2 regions of the Solibacillus daqui genome follow, and region 2 is predicted to be linked to the other one. Evidence: riboswitches for the same ligand, from Rfam matches in the RefSeq annotation. Region 2 holds a riboswitch; the other holds the start of a gene.

Region 1 (10,817 bases), 690 kb from region 2:
AATCGAGCAATTTCCTCAGCCACTAATGTGACATAGGCTGGCTCATTACGCTTCCCTCTATATGGATGTGGCGCTAAATATGGTGCATCCGTCTCAATTAATAAATGTTCTAACGGAATTTCTGTAGCTACCTCTTTTGGCTGACGTGCATTTTTAAACGTGACTGGTCCTCCAAGGCTAATCATGAAATTCATCTTTATGCATTCACGTGCTGTTTCGACGCTTCCACCGAAACAATGCATAATTCCACCAACCGAAGCCGCACTTTCTTCTTTTAGAATACGTACTACATCCGCTGTTGCGTCACGGTTGTGGATAATAATGGGTAAATTTAATTTTTGTGCTAAGTGAATTTGTTTGCGGAACCAATACTGTTGCACATCTTTGGGTGACTTGTCCCAATAATAATCTAGTCCAGTTTCACCAATACCAACTACTTTGGGATGCTTTGCCAATTCTTCAATCCAAACTAAATACTCATCTGTACAATCAATTGCATCAACCGGATGCCAACCAATAACAGCATAAATAAAATCATAGGTATCTATTAGCTGTATCGCACGTTCAATCGTTTTTTTATCAAAGCCAATAACAATCATTTTTTCTAAATTAGCTGCAAGTGCTCTATCAATAACTTCCTGTAAATCTTCATCATACTGATCTGCATTTAAGTGAACGTGTGTATCAATATATGTGCTCATATTTAATTCTCCTATCGTGTATTGTACTCATTACTAATATTTCTTAGTTTTCAGAATTATTACGTGTGTATTACAAATTTCTATTGTTCTGTCACTTGAATAGATGGAAAATATGATTTTAGTTCTATTCGCATACTGAATACCCTTTTATAACCATGTATATATTATTGTAAAATATCGTTTTTGATTAATATTTAAACAATAACAAAAGTCTGTTGAACTTTATCGCTGTTCAACAGACTTTCCAAATTATTTTACTTGTGCACCATTCGCAAGTTTTGGATCGACTGTTGCTAATGTTAATACACCATCATGTGATCCTGCTAAAATCATTCCTTGAGAAAGCTCGCCACGTAATGTTACTGGCTTTAAGTTCGCTACAACAACGACTTTTTTGCCGATTAATTCTTCTGGCTTGTAGTGCTCTGCGATACCTGAAACAACTTGGCGTTGTTCATAGCCAAGGTCTACTTGTAACTTTAATAATTTTTTGGCTTTTGCTACTGGTTCGCAAGCTAATACAGTCGCCACACGTAAATCTACTTTCATGAAATCATCAATCGTAATTTCTTCTGTTTGTGGTGCTTCAACTGTAGGCGTTTCTTCTTCAACAGATTTTACTGAGCCCTTCATTTGCTCACGAATATATTCAACCTCTACTTCTACATCTAAGCGTGGGAAAATTGGTGTTCCTTTTTCTGCCACTTTTATATTTTGTGGAATAATATTACCGAATGTTTCAATTGTGTCCCATGCTAATAATTTTTCATCGAAACCTAATTGCTCAAAAATTTGTTTTGGCGCGTTTGTCATGAAAGGTTGAATCATGACCGCAATATGACGTAAGCTCTCTGCTAAGTTGTTCATAACCGCTGCTAATTTTGGCTTGTCTGCCTCTTCTTTTGCTAATACCCATGGTGCTGTTTCGTCGATATATTTATTTGTACGTGATACTAATGACCAGAGCTCTGATAATACAACACTAAATTGCATTTTTTCCATACTTTCTTCATATTTAACGCGTACGTTTTCTGCATGGGCTTTTAATGCTGTATCAAACTCCGTTGTTTCTAAGTTATCAGTAGGAATGACACCATCAAAATACTTGTTCATCATTGAAACAGTACGGTTTAAAAGATTCCCTAAATCATTTGCTAAGTCAAAATTCGTACGATCTACAAATGATTCTGGTGAGAACACGCCGTCTTGGCCAAATGGTAATTCACGTAATAGGAAGTAACGTGTTGCATCTAAGCCGTAACGCTCGATTAGCATTTCTGGGTATACAACATTCCCCTTTGATTTCGACATTTTACCGTCTTTCATCATAATAAAACCGTGTGCGAAAATTTTCTTCGGTAATGGTAAATCTAATGCCATTAAGAAAATTGGCCAGTAAATTGTATGGAAGCGTACAATGTCTTTACCAACAACATGTACATCTGCTGGCCAGTATTTGTTGAATAGCTCTTCGTTATCTGAACCATAGCCTAAAGCTGTAATATAGTTTGATAATGCATCTACCCATACGTATATAACATGTTTGGCATCCCCAGGAACTTTAATGCCCCAATCGAATGATGTACGAGAAACTGATAAATCTTCCAAGCCTGGTTTAATAAAATTATTGATCATTTCATTTTTGCGAGATTCTGGTTCAATAAATTCTAAATTATTTTCATAATATTCTAGTAATCGATCGGCGTATTTCTTCATATTAAAGAAGTAGGACTCTTCTTTTACTTTTCGCACTTCACGACCACAATCTGGGCACTTTCCATCAACTAATTGCGTCTCAGTATAGTATGACTCACATGGAACACAGTAAAGGCCTTCATATTCGCCTTTATAAATGTCGCCATTATCTAAAAACTTTTGAAAAATTTTCTCTACAGCATCAATATGGCGCTTTTGGGTAGTTTGAATAAAATCATTATAGGATATATCCATAGTAGCCCATAATTTTTTTGCACCCTCTGCGATTTCATTTACGTAATCTTGGGGATGCATACCTGTTTCCTGTGCTTTTTCTTGAATTTTTTGACCGTGTTCATCCATTCCAGTTAAGAAGCGCACGTCAAATCCTTTTAAACGTTTATAACGAGCGATCGCATCTGTCGCAACAGTTGTATACGCAGTACCAATGTGGAATTTCCCACTTGGATAATAAATTGGGGTAGTTATATAGAATGTTTGTTGTTCACTCACGAATGTAGCCTCCATTTGCTTGCTAAGTATCTTCTTTATTCTAACGAAGTACGAAATTTGTTTCAATGAAAGTTTGTTGTAATTAGCATTTGTCGAAAAAACGTTACAAAACTTTGGGAATAATCTGAAACTTTTTGACTAATAACTTTTTTCTATGATAAAAATCTTTAATATTATCACCATAAAGTACAAATATAACAAATAATTTTCTAAATCAAAGGAAATACTAATGCTAATTTATTGACGTTTATGGCATTAGTTGGTATGATTCTAAATAGACAAAGAAATAATGTCGAATTTTGACGAATATAAATAACTTTTATAATATAGGAGGAAATATCATTATGAAATCAACAGGTATCGTACGTAAAGTAGACGAATTAGGACGTGTAGTAATTCCAATCGAATTACGCCGTACATTAGGAATTGCAGAAAAAGACGCATTAGAAATTTATGTAGATGACGATAAGATTATCTTAAAAAAATATATGCCTAACATGACTTGTGCAGTAACTGGTGAAGTTTCGGATGACAACATGCGCTTAGTAGGCGGTAAATTAATTTTATCTTCTGAAGGTGCAGAAACATTAGTTAGAGAAATCCAAGCAAACTTAAAAAAATAAGTTTACCACTTTTTTAGGTGCTTTAAAATAAAATAATCAAGAGTCTCACAATATGCACTCTTGATTGAAATAAAGGGCAATCAAAAATCTACGTTAGACTTTTGATTGCCCTTTTTTTGCTATTTTATTTTCATCTGCAGCATACCGCTAAATGATTTGTTTTGTACCATTACCTTTAACATAACAAATCCTAACAGGGCACCCGCTAAAGAACTCATTGTAAAGGCTGGAATAAAGCCTAATAAAGTTGCCTCCTGACCTAATAGCAAGATTGCTATGGGGTAAGTTGCCAATGCTCCAAGAATTCCCGTGCCAATCACTTCACCGATAGCTGCAAAGCTTAGCTTCTTTGTTTTCTGATAAAGAAAGGCTGCAAGAAATGCACCGATCATACTACCTGGATAAGCAAAGATAGAACCTGTGCCTAGAAGATTACGCATTGTTGAAGTAAGAAAAGCACTCATTACCGCATACCATGGACCAAGCATTACAGCTGCTAGTATATTGACAAAATGCTGAATAGGAAAAATTTTTGCAAAACCTAATGGAATGTAGACAACACTACTCGATGCAGTGGTAATAGCTGCAAGAATCGCTGTGTACGTTAACTTTCTTGTTTGATTCATTTTATTGTTCCCTATCTGTTGTTATTTTGAAACGATATTTTGCACAAACTGTTGCGGTTCAACCTTTGTATCAATTACACCGGCTTCGTATAGCCAATTCGCTACGTTTTGCCAACTCTCTTCCTCTTGGTAGCCAAACGGCACTCCTTTGTCCTCCATTAATGGTAGAAGTATTTTTAAGCTTTCTTTTTCAACTTCAGCATCTAATGAAGAGTCTGCATTTTCATTTGCCAATAGAATTTGTAATCCTGCTTCTGGATTTTCCTTTACAAACTGTTGCCCTTTTGTAACAGCCTGCCAAAACTTTTCAATTGAAGCCTTTTTCTTATTAAATGTTTTTTCACCCGCTACGATAACAAGCTCGTAATTATCTGGTACACCATAATCATCTAATCGTAAAGCTTCCATCTCGTAGCCTTCTTTATTGAGTAACACCAGTTCATGGTTTACATAGCCACCACCGATTGCATCTACTTTATCTGTTGCAACTGCAGGAATTAAATCCCAACCTACATCTGTCATTTTCACTTTGCTAAAATCTCCACCATCATGTTCTACCATCGTTTTTATAACTGCTTCAGTTATCACGGTAGATGGATAACCCACGCTTTTACCTTCTAAATCCTTTGGTGAATTAACCCCTGCTTCTTTTTTCATCATAATGGAATCAAGTGAATGGCGAACATAAGCAGCTACCGATACAACCGGTATTCCCTCAGCTCTTGATTGTACGACTTGGCTTTGATAGCTAATTGCCAAATCGACCTTCCCAGTTGCAGCAAGCTTTAACGGGTCATTTGTGTCTGCAGGCATTTGGATTTCGACATCTAATCCTTGCTCCTCAAAATAACCTTTTTCCTTTGCAACATAAAACGCAGAGTGTACCGCGTTCGGATACCAATCAAGCATAATCGATATTTTCTCTAATTCTGATTGCCCGTTTTCTTGTGAACTTTTATCATTACTACAGCCGACCAACATGATGACCAGCAATAGAAATACAACAGGAATTTTCCAATTTTTCATTTTCTGTTTCTCCTCTAATTTTCATATTTCCATTTTCTAAGAACGATTCTCTCAATCCATGTGGCGAACGCAAACAGTAGGATTCCTAAAAAAGTTAATATCGTAATTGCAGCGAATACACCTTCCGCATTCAAATTCCCAGACATTCTTCGGCTATAATAACCTAACCCTTCACTTGCACCTAGCCATTCCCCAATGGTTGCCCCTACTAATGCAAATACAATAGCCATTTTAAAACCTGAGAAGAATGAAGGTAATGCCATTGGAATATGTAGCTTTAGAAAGATTTGCTTGCGGGAAGCACCCATCGAACGAAATAGTTCGATATAATCTTTATCGCATGCTCTTAAACCATCATAGGTGCTCACCACAACAGGGAAAAATGAGATAAGCACCGTTACTGCCACCTTACTCCAAATAGAATAACCAAACCAAAGTACAAAAATAGGAGATAGTGCAATGATTGGAATCATTTGCGAAATGATGACAGCCGGATACATTACTTTTTCTATAGGTTTAAAGCAAAACATCCCGATAGCAAGAGACACCCCCAATAGGACGGTTATCAAAAAGCCGATGAAAAACTCGATTGTGGTTGCCTTTAAATGCACGAAAATGAGGACTCGCCAATTATCGATAATCATCTGCAGAACTCCTGTTGGTGCTGGTATAATAAAGCTCGGCACAATGCCTTGCCTTACGAGCACTTCAAGTACAACAAGAACGATTATAAAAAACAGTAGGAATAAAGCGTATTGTTGAAACCAACTTCTAATCTGTTTCACTAGAAATCTTCCTTTCTAGCTTTCTTCTTAGAGCTATACCAGCTTCTGAATAGCTCATTTCATTGGCACGTGGTCTTGGCAAATCCACGATGATTTCCTCTACGCTTTTATCTTGATGCAAGATTAAAATGCGATCACTTAGTAAAATCGCTTCCTCTAAATCATGGGTAATAAAGAGCACTGTTTTCTTTAATTGTTGCCACATCGACAATAACCAACTCTGCATTTCTTTTTTCGTAAAAGCATCCAATGCCCCAAATGGTTCATCAAGTAATAACACATCTTTACCTGTTAAGAGTGCTCTTAAAAAAGCTGCGCGCTGTCTCATTCCACCTGATAGTTCCTTCGGATAAGCTTGTACATAATCCTTTAAACCAACTCGCTCAATCCAGACAATTGCTTCCTCTTTTGTTAGCAATACGTTCTTTTGAATCTCTGCTGCGATCATGACATTTTCCAAAATTGTACGCCATGGCAGCAGCAAATCCTTTTGTGGCATAAAACCCACATCACCAGGGGCTACTTGACGATCATCAATAACAATACTCCCCTCATCGGGTGTAAGTAGTCCCGTCATCAGTTTAAAAATCGTGCTTTTTCCTGTACCGCTTCTGCCAATTATTGATACGAATTCCCCCTGCTTAATTTCCATATTCAATTTTAAGATTACAGGAGGGGAATGTTTCTCAAAAGCATAGGTCACATTTTGCAAGCTAACTACCATTTTTTCAACACCTTCTTAAATAAACTAAATCGGCCAATCCTGATTGTAATAGTTCATATCCCAGAATAAATATTCATACTTTGACGTCATTTGGAAATGTTTTTCTAACTGGGCTAGCTCTCGCTCGGGCTTCCCATCTGCTAATTCATTCATTACACCAATTAACCATTTTGCACCGTTGCCAAATTCCTCTGAATCGTATGTTTCTATCCACTTGGCATAAGGATTATTTGCTAAATCATGACCAAACTGTGCTCTTAGCAGCTTTCCAATTTCCCAATAATCCCACGCACAGGGTAATAGGCAGGCCACTACTTCCGCCAGGCTACCACTTTGCGCAGCATTTAACATATAATTCGTATATGCTAAATTCGCAGGCGTTGGTTTGGTTGCCTCCAACTCTTCTGATGTAATTCCAAATTCCGCAGCAAATTGACGATGTAAATTCATTTCAAAATGGAGTGTATCATTTAATATCGCAGCAAACTTCCCCATCATATCGAGATCCGTTGATTTGACAGAGGCAATGGCAAATAGTTTGGCATAATCGATTAAATACACATAATCCTGCTTCATGTATTGGATAAATTTATCCTTATCAAGTGTTCCCTTCCCTAGTTCTTGCACAAATGGATGGCTATGATTTGCGTCCCAAATAGGTTGCACATTTCTAAAAAGTCGATCAGTAAATTTTTCTGTTTTCACATTCATTGTTGTTTCCTCCTTTTTTTATAACAAGTAATTTAAAAAAAATAAAAACCACTTCCTAAAATAGGAAATGGTTTCGTCGCATAAGTTGTACACACATACACTCGAAACTACTTCCCTACGCTAGTCCTAACTAGATCCGGTTCAAAGGGTTCTTCTCAGCCAATGGCGCCCCTAGCAGTTTATCTACTTATTCAATTCTTTATGAAATCCATGGATAACTTATAATCTTCTTACCCACTAAAAATAAAAACCCCACTCTTTTTAGAGAGCGGGGGAATGTACATGTGTCCTATCAACATGCCTCACTTCCCTACGCTAGTCCTAACTAGATCCGGTTCAAAGGGTTCTTCTCAGCCAGTGGCGCCCCTAGTGCTTTTAGTAATATTTATTTTCTTCTATATCATAACATGACTTACAATTTACGCAAGTGATTTCAAGTGAACAATACATTTTTGTCCAACTTATAATCCACCACGGACCTTTTCTTAATGCCCTTGATGATACTCATTATACACATCTCTTTTCGAAAGTCCACGCAATTTTGCTACTTCCTTTATCGCTTCTTTCGACGATATTTGAGTTTCTTCTATTATATAGTTTACATGTTCATCTAACGTCATATCAGTCCAATAGTTTTCTTCTTCTTCCACTTCGCCTGATGTATTGCCTTCAACTACTACACAAAACTCACCACGAATTTCATTGTCATTAGCCCAAGTAATCGCTTCCTCCATTGAACCCCGTAAAAACTCTTCAAATTTCTTTGTTAATTCACGTGCTAATGTAATTTGTCGATTGCCAAGAACTAGTTGTAAATCCTTTAATGTATCCTTTAAGCGATGAGGTGCTTCATAAAATAAAAGCGTTTCTTCTCGTTTACTTAATTTTTCAAGCTGCTCACGACGCCCTTTTTTGTTGCGATTCAAAAAGCCGAAGAAATAAAATGGCTGCGGTGTAATGCCTGATGCAATAAGTGCTGTCAAAGCAGCATTTGCCCCAGGAATTGGCACAACAGCAAAGTCTTCTGCGATGGCTTTTGCTGCAATATCCGCGCCTGGGTCTGAAATACACGGTAACCCAGCATCACTAACAAGTGCTACTGATTTTCCTTCACGTAAAAATGCTAATAATTTTTCGCCACCTACTTCTAAGTTGTGCTCATGATAACTAATTAAAGGTGTTTGAATATCAAAATAGTTACAAAGTTTTCTCGTATTACGCGTATCTTCTGCTGCAATAATATCCACTTCTTTTAAAATGCGCAGCGCACGCATTGTCATATCTTCTAAATTGCCAATCGGCGTTGCAACTAAATATAAGCAACTCCCCTGTTCATGCTGACTACTCTTCTGCGATTTCATCATTCGCCCTCCTCATATATTCAAACTTTTTTGCTCGTGTTAATTGTTTAAAGGCATATTCTGCCGACATTGCTTGCTGTTTTGTATCGAATGTTTCATAATACACACATTTTACTGGACCACGTGCGCGTGTATACTTTGCACCCTTGCCAGTATTATGCGCTGTTATTCGCTTGTCCAAATTATTCGTATAACCCGCATACAGCGAGGCATCACTACACTCCAACACATAAAAATAATGCTCAGTTTTCGTCGCCATATAATAACGCCCTCACTTCTGGCGTGTATTCGTTATTGTCTTCATATACATAAAGCGGAGGTAAAATTTTTAAATCCGGCTTACCGTCTTTAATTGCTTCAATCAACAGTGTATTCGCTTCCTTACCACGCTTCGGATACACAAATTGTATACGCTTTGGCTCTAATCGATTTGCACGCATTGCCGTTACAATATCTAATAAACGGCCTGGACGATGCACAAACGCAACCTTACCACCTTGCTTTAATAAGCGACTTGATGCTTCTACCGCTTGTTCTAACGTTAAATGTATTTCATGTCGCGCAATCGCATAATGTTCACTCGTATTTTTTTCGCTTAGTTCATGCGCTAAGAAGTACGGTGGGTTACATGTAACTGCGTCGTATTTTTCAATTCCTAACGTTTTTGGTACATCCTTAACATCGCCTAACTTCATTTCAATTTGGTGCTCTAATTTATTGTAGGCAATACTACGTGTTGCCATATCATGTAAACGTGGTTGCAATTCAACCCCAGTAATTTTTGCCTTTGTTCTTGCACTTAAGAATAACGGAATAACCCCGTTTCCTGAGCAAAGATCGACAATATGCCCTTTACTCTTTGGAATTTGCACGAAACGCGATAATAACACGGCATCTAATGAAAAAGAAAAAACAGATGGGCTTTGAATAATTCGCAAGTTTTCCGCAAGTAAATAATCTAAGCGTTCATCATCTTTTAACCATTGTTCCACTTTTATATCCTCCATGAATTGATTTCCTATTAACAAGAGAGCTATCCCTCATGTATCAATTAACTACTTAAGGCGGTGGTCAGAATAAAGAGGAACGAATGCTTTGTCACGCCCTGTGACAAAGCATTCATAACCAGCATCGTGCTGACCTCCATCTTCGGCGCAAAAGAGGTGTCCCAGAAATATTTCTCGGACACCTCCTTCGTTAACCATTTTGTTTATTTAAAAACGATAGACAGAACAAACAATCTTCACCTTTACGTGAGCCACCAAAATGCACATGACATACATGGAAGCCTTCATTATAAAGCCTTGCTAAATTGTCATAGCCTTCTCCAATATCCACAGGTTCCTTTTTTAGTTCCGCTTTTTGTGGATCTACACTTACTTCTTTGGCTAATAGCTCCTCTAAACGCGTTCGTAGGTGAAGGTTTTCTGTTTGAAGCGTCTGATGCTCCTCCATCATATGCGCAACAAATTGCTTTAACGCGTTAAACTGTTGCTGCATTGATTCAAGCTGTTGTTCGAACTCCATAACAGTATCTAAAAAATTACGGTCCTTCACGCAAGCCACCCCATTAATTTCTATCTAAATAAGATTTTTCTCACCTTGCAATAACTCATCAAGGGTATATTCAACCATACGCTCGTGCTTCGTTAAATATACTTGAATTAATCGTTCTAATACATTTAAGCCGACAACTTTTCCTTCACCTTCTGGAGTCATTGTCATTTCACCAACATCTGGCATTCCTTCTTTGGCAATTTCATAATCATCATTTTCATATTTTAAGCAGCACATTAAACGACCGCATAAGCCTGAAATTTTCGTTGGATTCAGTGATAGGTTTTGATCTTTTGCCATTTTAATCGACACTGGATCGAAATCACCTAGAAATGTCGAACAGCAAAGCATCCTTCCACATGGGCCAATTCCACCTAGTAACTTCGCTTCATCTCGGACACCAATTTGACGCAGTTCGATACGTGTACGGAAAACACTCGCTAAATCTTTTACAAGCTCCCGAAAATCGACACGTCCTTCTGCTGTAAAGTAAAA
Region 2 (10,817 bases):
GCGTTTTTTTAAATTCATTTTTTTATATTCATCCTGTAAAATAGCATACATATAATGATCAACCCACACCCCGTTAATAAATAGCAATTGTCTAAGTAGCCCCTCGCGAGTGAAGCCTGATTTTTCTAATACCTTAACTGATGCTAAATTTTGCGGCGCCACATACGCTTCAATCCGATGAATATTTAACCTATTAAAGCCAAATTCCAACAATAATCGAACAGCTTCAGTCGTAATTCCACGACCGATATAACGTTCATCCATCGAATAGCCTACAAAGCAGCTTGAGAATGGTAAGCGCTTAATCGAATACAAAGAAATATGCCCAATTAGTCGCTGGCTACCATGATCAAAAATGCCAAATGAAAATTCTCGATTCGCTTGAAGAAGTTGAAGACTTTCTAAAATCTTTTGATATTGAGCCTCTTCTGTATAAAACTCATCGCGATGCAATGGTTCATAAGTAGACCAATAAAATTTATTGTCTGCTAACAGTTGAGCTAATGCTCTTGCATCAGATGGTGTAAACGTACGTAACGAACAGTTTTGACCTGTAAGTTGTACCATTGGACCCTCCTTCTTTTTTAAAAAGTTAAATAGGCTTCCCACATTGATTCACCTTCAATATCACATAAACTTTTTCTCGAGATCATTTTAAATTTTTTCATTTTGACTTTTTCTTTTTGACCTTGTTCTTTTTCACTTGAGCTACCACAGCTTCCCCTGTTGTTGCTACTTCTTCATGCTCTGCTGCTTCTATTTCTTCTTGCTGCCTTTCTAATACATTTGTAATGTGTAAGCCACGACGTGCCACTTCTTTTTCGATATGTGCCATTACTTCTTTTAATACTTGTACGCGTGCATACAGCTTATTATTCCCAGGAATTAAACACCACGGTGCATTTTCTGTATCCGTTTTTGCAAACATTTCGTCTGCGGCTTCGCTATATAAGCTAAATTTTTCACGGTTACGCCAGTCTTCATCTGTTAGTTTCCATGCTTTGTATGGATCATGTGCACGTTCATTGAAACGTTTTAATTGCTCATCTTCATCAATATGAATCCAGAATTTGATCATGATGTAATCTTCATCAGTTAATTGCTTTTCAAAGTCATTAATTTCACCGTAAGCACGTTTCCATTCTTCCTCTGTAGCAAAGCCTTCGATACGTTCTACCAAGACACGTCCATACCAAGAACGGTCAAAAATCGCGATTTGCCCGTGCTGAGGAAGCTTTCTCCAAAAACGGTGCATATAATGATAGCGCTTTTCGTGAGGCTGTGGTGCAGAAATAGGCGTTACAAGTAGTCCACGTGGGTCCACACGCTCTGTTAAACGCTTAATGGCGCCGCCTTTCCCTGCTGCATCCATTCCTTCAAATGCAATGATTAATCCGATTTTGTTATTAAATAAAAACTGCTGTGCATTTAGTATTTCATATTGCAACATTTTAATTTTCTTTTTATACATTTTTTTGTCTAATTCTATTGATAAATCCAAGTCTTTTAATTTCTTCATTTTTTATACCCTCCTAAATATTGCTACTTCCATTTTACTTGAAAGTGTATAGAAATGGTAATCGATAATGTAATGAATTAAAGTGGCAATAAAGATATCTACTTCGGCCCTTTCTATTACAAATAAAAAAACGTGAAAAGCTTGTTAAATAAGCCTTCACGTTTTTCTATATACTAGTCTTCCAAAGAAGTTAAAATAATTGGCTCACCTTTAGTAACGATAATTGAGTGTTCAATTTGAGCTACTAATGATTTATCCGGCGTTACAAATGTCCAGCCGTCCCCTGATTCAACGATATGTTCAGCCTTTGCAGAAATGAACGGTTCTACTGCTAATACCATACCTTCTTTCATTAATTGGCTATCAGATGGGTCATAATAGTTTAATACGTGGTTTGGTGCTTCGTGTAAAGATTTCCCTAAACCATGCCCAGTTAAGTTCATAATCACAGTTAATCCGTTTGCATATGCCTCACGCTCAACAGCTTTACCAATTTGGTTTAACTTTGAACCTGCTTTTACTTTTGTCATTGCACGATCAAAAGCAGCTTTAGCTACTGCACAAAGTCTTTCTTTTTCTTCATACCCTTCACCTACTACAAAAGAAATCCCTGTATCTGCAAAGTAACCATCTAAAGAGCCTGATACGTCGATGTTTACGATATCACCTTCTTGGATCACTTTGCTACCTGGAATCCCGTGTGCAACTTCGTGGTTTACTGAAATACATGTATATCCAGGGAAATCATATTCGCCTTTTGGACCTGAAATAGCCCCCGCCTCTGCAAACATACGACCTGCAATTTCATCTAACTCTTTTGTTGTAACACCTGGTACTGTCGCAGCTTTCATCGCTTCACGAATCTCTGCACAAATGCGTCCGATTTTTTTAAACGCTTGAATTTCTTCTTGAGTTGTAACAATCATGTGTAACTTCCTTCCTCTTAAAACTCTACCCCTAACTATAACATACTTAAAATTCATTATACGAATAAACGCTTCAATAAAACAACTGTTTACGCAGGATAATCTAAGGAATATAAAAGGAGATAATACATGATTAAGGTGGATGCCATGCAACCGATTTATATTTATTTAATAACAGATCTATGCCCCTTTTTCGTGATCATTTTTTTAGCAATTTATGCCCTCGCACACATCATTAGAGCTATCGAAAACCGATGAATTTTTTTATCGCTTGTTAGCATATTAATCATACTCATTCATGCCATTCTTGCAACGTTTATCAAGACGTTATCAGCATCCGATTTCCATCAAAAGTTCATATGGTTCAATCGTGAAAGTTTTCTTAATAATATATGACTTTACGGCGTAGTTGGTTTTATGGCTGTAATTGCATTTTTTTGTCTGCTTGAATAGCTCGTCAAATCATACAACGATGCACGGTACAAAATTATATTTCAGATATGAAAATGTAAGGCGATAAACCCAATAATAAAGTATTGAATGAAAAAAGGTGTAGTTCGCTATTTGAACTACACCTTTTTTTACTTATTTAAATGTTTGTAATAACCTTGGTGCTGTTGTAAATAACAACACAGCAATTACCGCAGTCAAAATTGTTGCCGGTAGCATGTATGAACCATTATAAATAATTGAATAAATCCAAACATTATCATCACCAGCATATTCTTTAAAGAACACCACACCCGCAAGTAAATGCGAAATAAAACGTAATGTTCCTCCTAATAGTGCACCAAGTACAATATAAATTGTCATTTTCTTTTTATCTACGCTTTTTGCTGCCTGTAATAATGGTTTACGGATCACTGCGACCAATCCTACTACTGTAAAGGCAAGACCATAATCTAAAATTGCCTGGAACCAATGTACAATATACCCGCCAAACATTATTTGTAATACGCCAATAATAAGACCTGTCGCAAGCCCAGCAGTTAATCCCCAACGAATCGCCATCAGCATAATTGGTAACATCACAAAGCTAATCGAACCACCTTGTGCCCACAGTTTAAATGAAAATTGATCTAACACAATTCCGATACCTGCAAATATGGCAATTTCAACCAGCATTAATAATTTCTTTTTGTCCATAACAAAGCCCCTTTCTTTTTCCGATGTAACAGAAGTTAAAGAAGGAATAGAAAAGCAAAAAAAAGCAATAATTAGGATAAAATCCTAACCATTGCTTGAACAGTCGGTTTCTATCCACATCCCTACGCAAGTGCTAACTTACAGGTTCAAAGAGTCAGCGCAATATCCGTGCGCAATCTCAGCCGACTTAATCGGCCCCCCTTGTGGTACATCTCGATACTATTGTTTGAACACAATCATTGTAGCCAATAATGTGACAATTTTCAACCTCTTTCTTTGAAACTATTTTTCACCTTATCCGTATGATGAATTAAAAGGAGTGGATTTTTATGAATCAATCAAAGGGATTAAGTGCACTTGGCTATTTAAGCTTCTATTTTGCGCCGTTTATTTTACCACTTATCGTTTTTTTCGTGACAAAGGATGATTTTGTCAAACATCATAACAAACGGGCTTTTATTTCACAGCTATTTCCGATTGTTTTAGGTATTATTTACTTTATTTCATTTATTGTATTTGTAGTTACAGATAGTAATTTTTACGGACCGGGTAACTTATTTGAAGGTTGGATTTTTATTGGTTTCATCATTTTGGCAGTCATTTCATTTGCGATTGCGATTTGGAATCTTGTGCAAGCCATTAAAGTATTACGCTAATGTTTAATATGGCCCAATTATTGGGTATATTTTTAATACAATTTCCGTTTCATTAAGGAGTGTCATTCATGAAGTTAAATAAAGTTATTAAAACAGCCATCAAATACGGACCGATCGTTTACCCAATTATAAAAAAAGTTCTCGATAATCGTTCAACACCAAAACAACCAAACATTCCACGGACTCCTAAAAAATAAAGAAACTAAAGAACTGTCCTAAAAGTGTTAACTTTTTGGACAGTGCTCCACTCATGTGTTAATTATCCGCTGTAGGTTGTTTTTCTCGGTGTTCGCAAGTAAAGAACGAATGCTAAAAACATCAGGTCCTGTGACAACGCATTCACGACTAGCTTTTTGCTAGTCTCCATCCTTAGTGCAAAGGGCTTGTCCAGAAATTACTTTCCGGACAAGCCCTTCGTTTCTTTTACTTCACAATAATTTCAGTTGTACTATGACCTTCTTTTAACTTTTTCACTTGTAAAATCGCTGGCATTGCTGCTTTTAATTCGGCGACATGCGAAATAATACCGATAAGTCGTCCTGTTTGCTGAAGGTCAATTAAAATATCAATCGCACGGCGTAACGCCTCCTCATCGAGCGTACCAAAACCTTCATCGATAAACATCGTATCTATATGCACACTTCCTTGTACACTTTGAATAACATCCGCCATCCCAAGTGCCAAGGATAATGAAGCATTGAATTTTTCGCCACCAGACAACGTTTTAACATCACGTGTTTGCCCTGTATTGCTATCATAAACATCAATACTTAAACCACTTTGCGCATTACCCTCTTTACGCCCAGTAGATTTCAGGAAATATTGACCATTTGATAAAATCCGTAAGCGTTCATTTGCGGCATGCGTTACCTTTTCTAAATAGCCAATTTGTGCAAAGCGTTCAAAGCTGATTTTCGCATCATTTTGACCACGCACAAGATCATATACATGCTCCATTTGCTGTAATTTTACTTTATAGCTTTCAATCTGGTCTGCAGATTGTTCAAGCTTCTGTAATGTTGTTAGGCATTGTGTTCCATAGGATTCCGTTTGCTTCATCGCTGCATAACGCTCATCTTGTTCGTTATTTAATGTTGTTAGGTGTTGTTGAAGCTCAGTTAAATCCGCAAGCTGCTTTCCTTCAAGCTGCTCCTGGTCTTCAGTAATTTGCGCCGTTAATGTATGCAGCTGTTGCTTGTACGCTTCAAGCATCTGACGAATTTCATGCTGTGCTTGCTCTGCTAATAATGCTTGTTGATAGCTTTCTAATGAGAAGTGTTCGTTTTGCAATGACGTTGCAAATGCAATATGTGCTAATTCATGCTCATGCTGCTTATCCGATAAATGATTCACCTCATGTAGCTGATTGACCTCACTTGAATTTTGCTGTAATTGTGCCTGTTGCAATGCATCGAAAGCTCGCTTTAACTCGTTCTTTAATGATTGATGCTGCTGAAGTTGATTGGATAAAGCAATTTGAACTTCAGCAACTGTAGTAAATTGTGGTAACAATGATAGCTCACTTTGCTCAAGTTTGCCCTTTTCCTGTGCTAGCTGCGTCTGAATTTCTTGAACGTATGCCTGTCCTTTTTCAAGACGCCCTTGAATTACTTCACGCTTTTCGTTGAATTGTTCTAGCTGTGTGCGTTCAGTTGTTAATTGCTGTTGCTTTACTCGCAAATCTGCTAGATGTGAAGCTAATGTTTGTAGCTGTTCCTCATACTGTGCTAATGCCTCTAGCTGTAATTGCTGGCGTTGTATTTGGTTATGCTTTTCAGTATTTGTTTGTTGCTCAATTTCAAGTTTTGATTGTACTTGATAATAGCTTTGGCGAGCTGCATCTGATTGTTGTCGCAATTGCTCTATTTGCGTGTCATCCACTTGAAGCATTTCACTATTATGAATAGCTGGATGTTCTGTACTACCACATACCGGGCAAGCATCCCCATTGTGCAATGAGGCAGCTAAAAAGGCGGCCTGATTGCTACGAATTTGTTGCTCTACCGCATGTAAGGCTTGCTCAGCTTTTGTTGCTTGTTGCTCCTTAGACAACGCATCAGCCTTTAATAGCTCTATGTTCATTTGCAGTTTTGCTGTCTCTTTTACAAGCTCAACATTGCGTGTTGCTGTGGCATGAGCTTCAAATGTTTGTTCATACTGTGCTACAGCCTGTTCAAGCACTGTTACAACATTTTGTTGGTTTTGTTGCTGTAGCTTTAATTCAACCAATTCCCCCTGTAAATTATCATATAAGGTTTGTGCTTTAAGCTGCTGAGCCTTTAGCTGATCGACATGATTGCGCTGAATATCAATTGTTTCATAAATAGGAATTATTTGTTCAAGCTGCGAAATATTTTTTGTATACGTTTCTAATAATGCTTCATCCTTCTGCACGTTTTCATAGGCTAGTGTTGCCGTAATAAGTTGCTGCTTGGCTTGTTCGGATTCTAATTTAGCCTTTTCTACTGCCGTCGTTGCTGACTGAAGCTGTGATTTTAGCTTGGTTAATTCGCGCTCCAGTGGCTCAATTTGATGAGCTTTTTGTGCAAGCAGTAATCGTTCTTCCTGCGCTGCCATTTCATTTTGTTGTTGCTGTAAACGTGAAAGCTCGGTTTGACGTTGCATAAAGCGTTCAATACGTTCATTAATAAGCTTTTGCTCACTAAACTGTATATTTAACTTTGTTGCAAGTCCTTTTACTTGTTCATATTGTTGTGAAAGCTCGGTTGATTGTTGCTCATAAAAGCCTTGTTCTTCTATAAGCCCCTGTTTTATTTGATACATATTAATCGCATCATAGTTAATTGCGACAAATAATGCCGATTCACGTTCTGGTAAACGCGATTTTATTTCTTGAATGGTATGGTCCTGCTGCATTTGTGCATGCTCGTACAATTTATCTGCTTGTTTCTTTTTATCACGCAGTAGCTCTACCATTTTTGTAAAGCGCTCGGTTTTGAAAATTTTACGGAAAATCTCTTCCTTATGCTTAGACTCTGATGTTAAGAGCTTTTGGAATTCACCTTGTGGTAGCATCACAATTTGGTTAAATTGTGATTGCGTTAAACCAATCAATTCCTCAACCTTTGCTTGTACGAGCTTTACTTGGAATTTTTCAACAGCAGGTATTATCTGACCGCCTGTAATATCATAAAACTCACGCTTTGCACGGTCTCCGTCATGACCAAACTTTCGCCAAATACGGTATATACGTCCGCGTACCTCAAATTCAAGTTCTACCTCTGTATCCACTGTGATATCAGCAAAATCACTTCTTAAAAATAAGGATTTATCGCGGTCTTCACCGCTCCCTGCATCATATAAGGCAAATGTAATCGCATCAAAAATCGTCGTTTTTCCTGCACCTGTTGAACCCGAAACGACGAAAATACCATGTTCATGCAACTGTGTAAAATCAATTACTTCCTTGTCTTTATACGGACCAAATGCCGTCATAGATAATTTTAATGGTTTCATTTATTTACACCTCCTGCTTTTCGCGTTCGTTATCAAGTAATTGTTGGAGTACATTTGTATAAATAGATTTGATATCCGCTGTAAGTTCTTTACCTGTCATTTCACTATAAAATAATTCAAATAGCTCTGAATCGTCCATTTGTACACGATTCATCGTCGCTGATTGCTGCTCCATTTGTGCAAAAACGGCTACGCGCTCGATGTGCAGTGCATTTGGGTACACAGTACGCACAAGTCCCGCTGCCCCTTTAACATAGCCTTCATCTTCTAGCTTCACAAATACATAATCGTCACTTTTCGTATGTTGTAAAATATCGTCTAATAAACCCTTTACAATGCGCATTTCACGTTTCGGTACGAGCAGCTTTTTCTCTATCGTAACTGTGCCGTCCTGAGCTAAATCAAGCATTAAAAAGCCTTTTTTATGCGTCACTTCCGATTCCGAATATTTAAGTGGGGAACCTGAATATTGGATCGTTTCATTCGCAACAAAATGGGCTTGGTGCAAATGACCAAGCGCTGTATAGCAAAACGGCTCAAATAGCGCTGCATTGATGCATTCTGTACCACCAATCGTTAATTTGCGCTCGGAATCACTTGTGTTTAGTTCCGGCATACCGTCCTTCGTAATAAAGGCATGTCCCATAATAATATTGCGCTTCGTCGAATCAAGCTTCCCTTTAATGTGATCAATAATTTTAGCCATTGCCGCTTCATGCGTTGTAATCGAATCATCGTCAAAAAGAATGCGCACTGTGGAAGGTTCTGCAAATGGTACTAAATAAAAATGCACCTCGCCAAATTCATCCTGCAGGATAACTGGCTCTATGTCATTTTCTAAATGACCAACTAAATGCAAGCCACTTGCCTTCATTAAATCACTACCAAAATTTAAACGTGTTGCGCTATCATGATTTCCTGCAATCGCAACAATAGGCGTTTTTTCGTCGATTAATATTTGCTTAAATATTTTATTTAACAGTTGAATTGCCTCTGTTGGCGGAACAGAGCGATCATATAAATCACCAGCAATCATCACAACATCGGGTTTTTCAATTTTAATTTCCTCAATAAATTGTTGTAGAATGTACGCCTGATCTTCTGTCATCGCTACACCTTGTACAAGTTTTCCTAAATGCCAATCTGCTGTATGAAAGATTTTCATGAGTGACGCCTCCTAGTCAAAAGATCTTATTTTTAGTGTACATGAGTGCCATCAAAAACACCACAATATACGAATACTCGTTCGTATATTGTGGTGTTTTGTTTATATAATTGTTAAACATATATTGCTAATGGTGCTTTGACATTATGAATGGCTACCGTCTTACTTTGAAATTGTTCACGTAGCCGTAGCATTTGTTCAAAGCTTTTTGGGTTAGGTGCTGGTAATTCGCTAGCCTGCAATTGTAACGAATCATCTCCGCTATATCTTCGCAGTATCGCATTCGCCATTATTAAATAACCGAGTTGATTGGGATGTACATCATTATTATTCGTTAAATAATTCCCTCGATTTTCTTCGAAGCTATCATATACATCAACAAAGATCATGCTTGCTCGCTTTGCCTCTTGCGCCAAAATATCATTCAATAATTTTAGCGCTGCGGCTGCTCCCCCTACTTGCTCTTGATGAACACTGACATATGGGAAATAGTAACCTACTACATATACATCTGCTTTTGGCGCAAGTTCACGTACAAGCAGCAGCAATTGAGCTATTTCTTCACGCACATTATTTAACGCCAAGTTTGCATTGAGTTGTGAAAAATTCAATGTCCCTTGATTCGGATTATGCGCGATTAACGGTAATAAATCATTAGCACCTGCAGAAATGGTAATGACCGTGGCATCTTGAAGTAACAACGCGGCTTGCTCAGACTTAACAGTATCAATTACATCACTTACACGATATCCAGGGAAAGTAAGCTCTTTTGTAAAATGAGCTAGCTTCCCTTTCTTTTGAAGTTGTAATGCAATAAAATCCGTGTAACCCGCATCGATTTGTGAATACGGTGTTTGCCCTGCTGCTAAAGAATCGCCAAGCGCGATATATACTTCACGTTCATTTGCCATAGCTTGTGCCGGTAACAATAAACAAATTAGTAGCGCGAACAAACACTTGCGCATCACTTCACCTCACCCATAAAAAATCATTTACATTTCTGCATACATTCCGTCTTAAGCGTTATTATTTTCAATCGGTTTCACATAGAAACCATTAGAATTAAAATGCCCAATTTCCTTTACGGAAGATTGGTTCGACTCTGCCATCTGCTAAAATTCCGTCGATATTCATTTCCGCACTACCAATCATGAAATCTTCATGCGTAATTGACGTGTTAATACCTAATGTCTCTAATTGTCCTTTTTCTAGCTCCTTACCACCCTCATAGCAAGTTGGGTAAGCTTCACCAATCGCTAAGTGGTTCGAGGCGTTTTCATCGAATAAGGTATTGTAATATAAAATATTCGACGCTGAAATAGGTGATTCGTGTGGCACTAATGCTACCTCACCTAAATATCGAGAGCCTTCATCTGAATCGATTAATTGTTGCAGTAAATCTTGACCAACCTTAGCTTCTGCACCAACAATTTTCCCTTTTTCAAATGTGAGCTTAAAATCGTCAATAATATTCCCTTTATAAACAAGTGGTTTTGTATTAGAAACATAGCCATTCACGCCAAATTTCGCCGGTAATGTAAATACCTCTTCAGTCGGCATATTGGCAATAAATGTTGTATTAGCAGGTGTTTTGCTACTACCACTTTTCCATAAATGCTTTTCAGGTAATTCAATAGTTAAATCTGTGCCTGGAGCAGTGTAGTGTAGTTTTGCATATTTCTTCGCATTTAACTGATCTGCACGCGCATGTAGATTCGTGATATGACCTTCCCAGTTTTCTACGGCATTACCTTCTCCGATACGAACTGTTTTGAAAATTGCTTCCCATAAAGCGTCTACCTGCTCGTTTTCAGGTAACTCTGGGAATACTTTAGCTGCCCATTTGGGTGATGGTACAGCGATGATTGACCATGCAATATCGTCGTTCATAACTGCTTTACGATAGTTTACTAATGCTGTACCCGCCG

What was found. Region 2 has a riboswitch for thiamine pyrophosphate ahead of thiT (energy-coupled thiamine transporter ThiT). Riboswitches for the same ligand answer to the same signal wherever they lie in the genome.
Region 1: linked by a shared signal. The riboswitch ahead of tenA (thiaminase II) and the one ahead of thiT (energy-coupled thiamine transporter ThiT) in region 2 are both predicted to bind thiamine pyrophosphate.

What each region holds. Positions count from the first base shown of each region.
Region 1 is NZ_CP114887.1:54,068-64,884, reverse strand. Features, by position in the region: gene O7776_RS00295 (TatD family hydrolase) at 1-701, opposite strand, end outside; gene metG (methionine--tRNA ligase) at 951-2,924, opposite strand; gene O7776_RS00285 (transition state genes transcriptional regulator AbrB) at 3,254-3,532, shown strand; gene thiW (energy coupling factor transporter S component ThiW) at 3,652-4,158, opposite strand; gene O7776_RS00275 (ABC transporter substrate-binding protein) at 4,180-5,184, opposite strand; gene O7776_RS00270 (ABC transporter permease) at 5,199-5,969, opposite strand; gene O7776_RS00265 (ABC transporter ATP-binding protein) at 5,956-6,693, opposite strand; gene tenA (thiaminase II) at 6,718-7,404, opposite strand; TPP riboswitch at 7,500-7,587, opposite strand; TPP riboswitch at 7,695-7,782, opposite strand; gene rsmI (16S rRNA (cytidine(1402)-2'-O)-methyltransferase) at 7,890-8,765, opposite strand; gene O7776_RS00250 (GIY-YIG nuclease family protein) at 8,746-9,024, opposite strand; gene O7776_RS00245 (tRNA1(Val) (adenine(37)-N6)-methyltransferase) at 9,008-9,757, opposite strand; gene yabA (DNA replication initiation control protein YabA) at 9,963-10,322, opposite strand; gene O7776_RS00235 (PSP1 domain-containing protein) at 10,347-10,817, opposite strand, start outside.
Region 2 is NZ_CP114887.1:3,476,032-3,486,848, forward strand. Features, by position in the region: gene O7776_RS17130 (GNAT family N-acetyltransferase) at 1-567, opposite strand, end outside; gene O7776_RS17135 (polyphosphate kinase 2 family protein) at 665-1,519, opposite strand; gene map (type I methionyl aminopeptidase) at 1,693-2,445, opposite strand; gene thiT (energy-coupled thiamine transporter ThiT) at 3,031-3,591, opposite strand; TPP riboswitch at 3,694-3,803, opposite strand; gene O7776_RS17150 (magnetosome magnetite crystal formation protein family) at 3,921-4,247, shown strand; gene O7776_RS17155 (hypothetical protein) at 4,316-4,444, shown strand; gene O7776_RS17160 (AAA family ATPase) at 4,671-7,724, opposite strand; gene O7776_RS17165 (exonuclease SbcCD subunit D) at 7,729-8,889, opposite strand; gene O7776_RS17170 (SGNH/GDSL hydrolase family protein) at 9,003-9,854, opposite strand; gene O7776_RS17175 (aminopeptidase) at 9,952-10,817, opposite strand, start outside.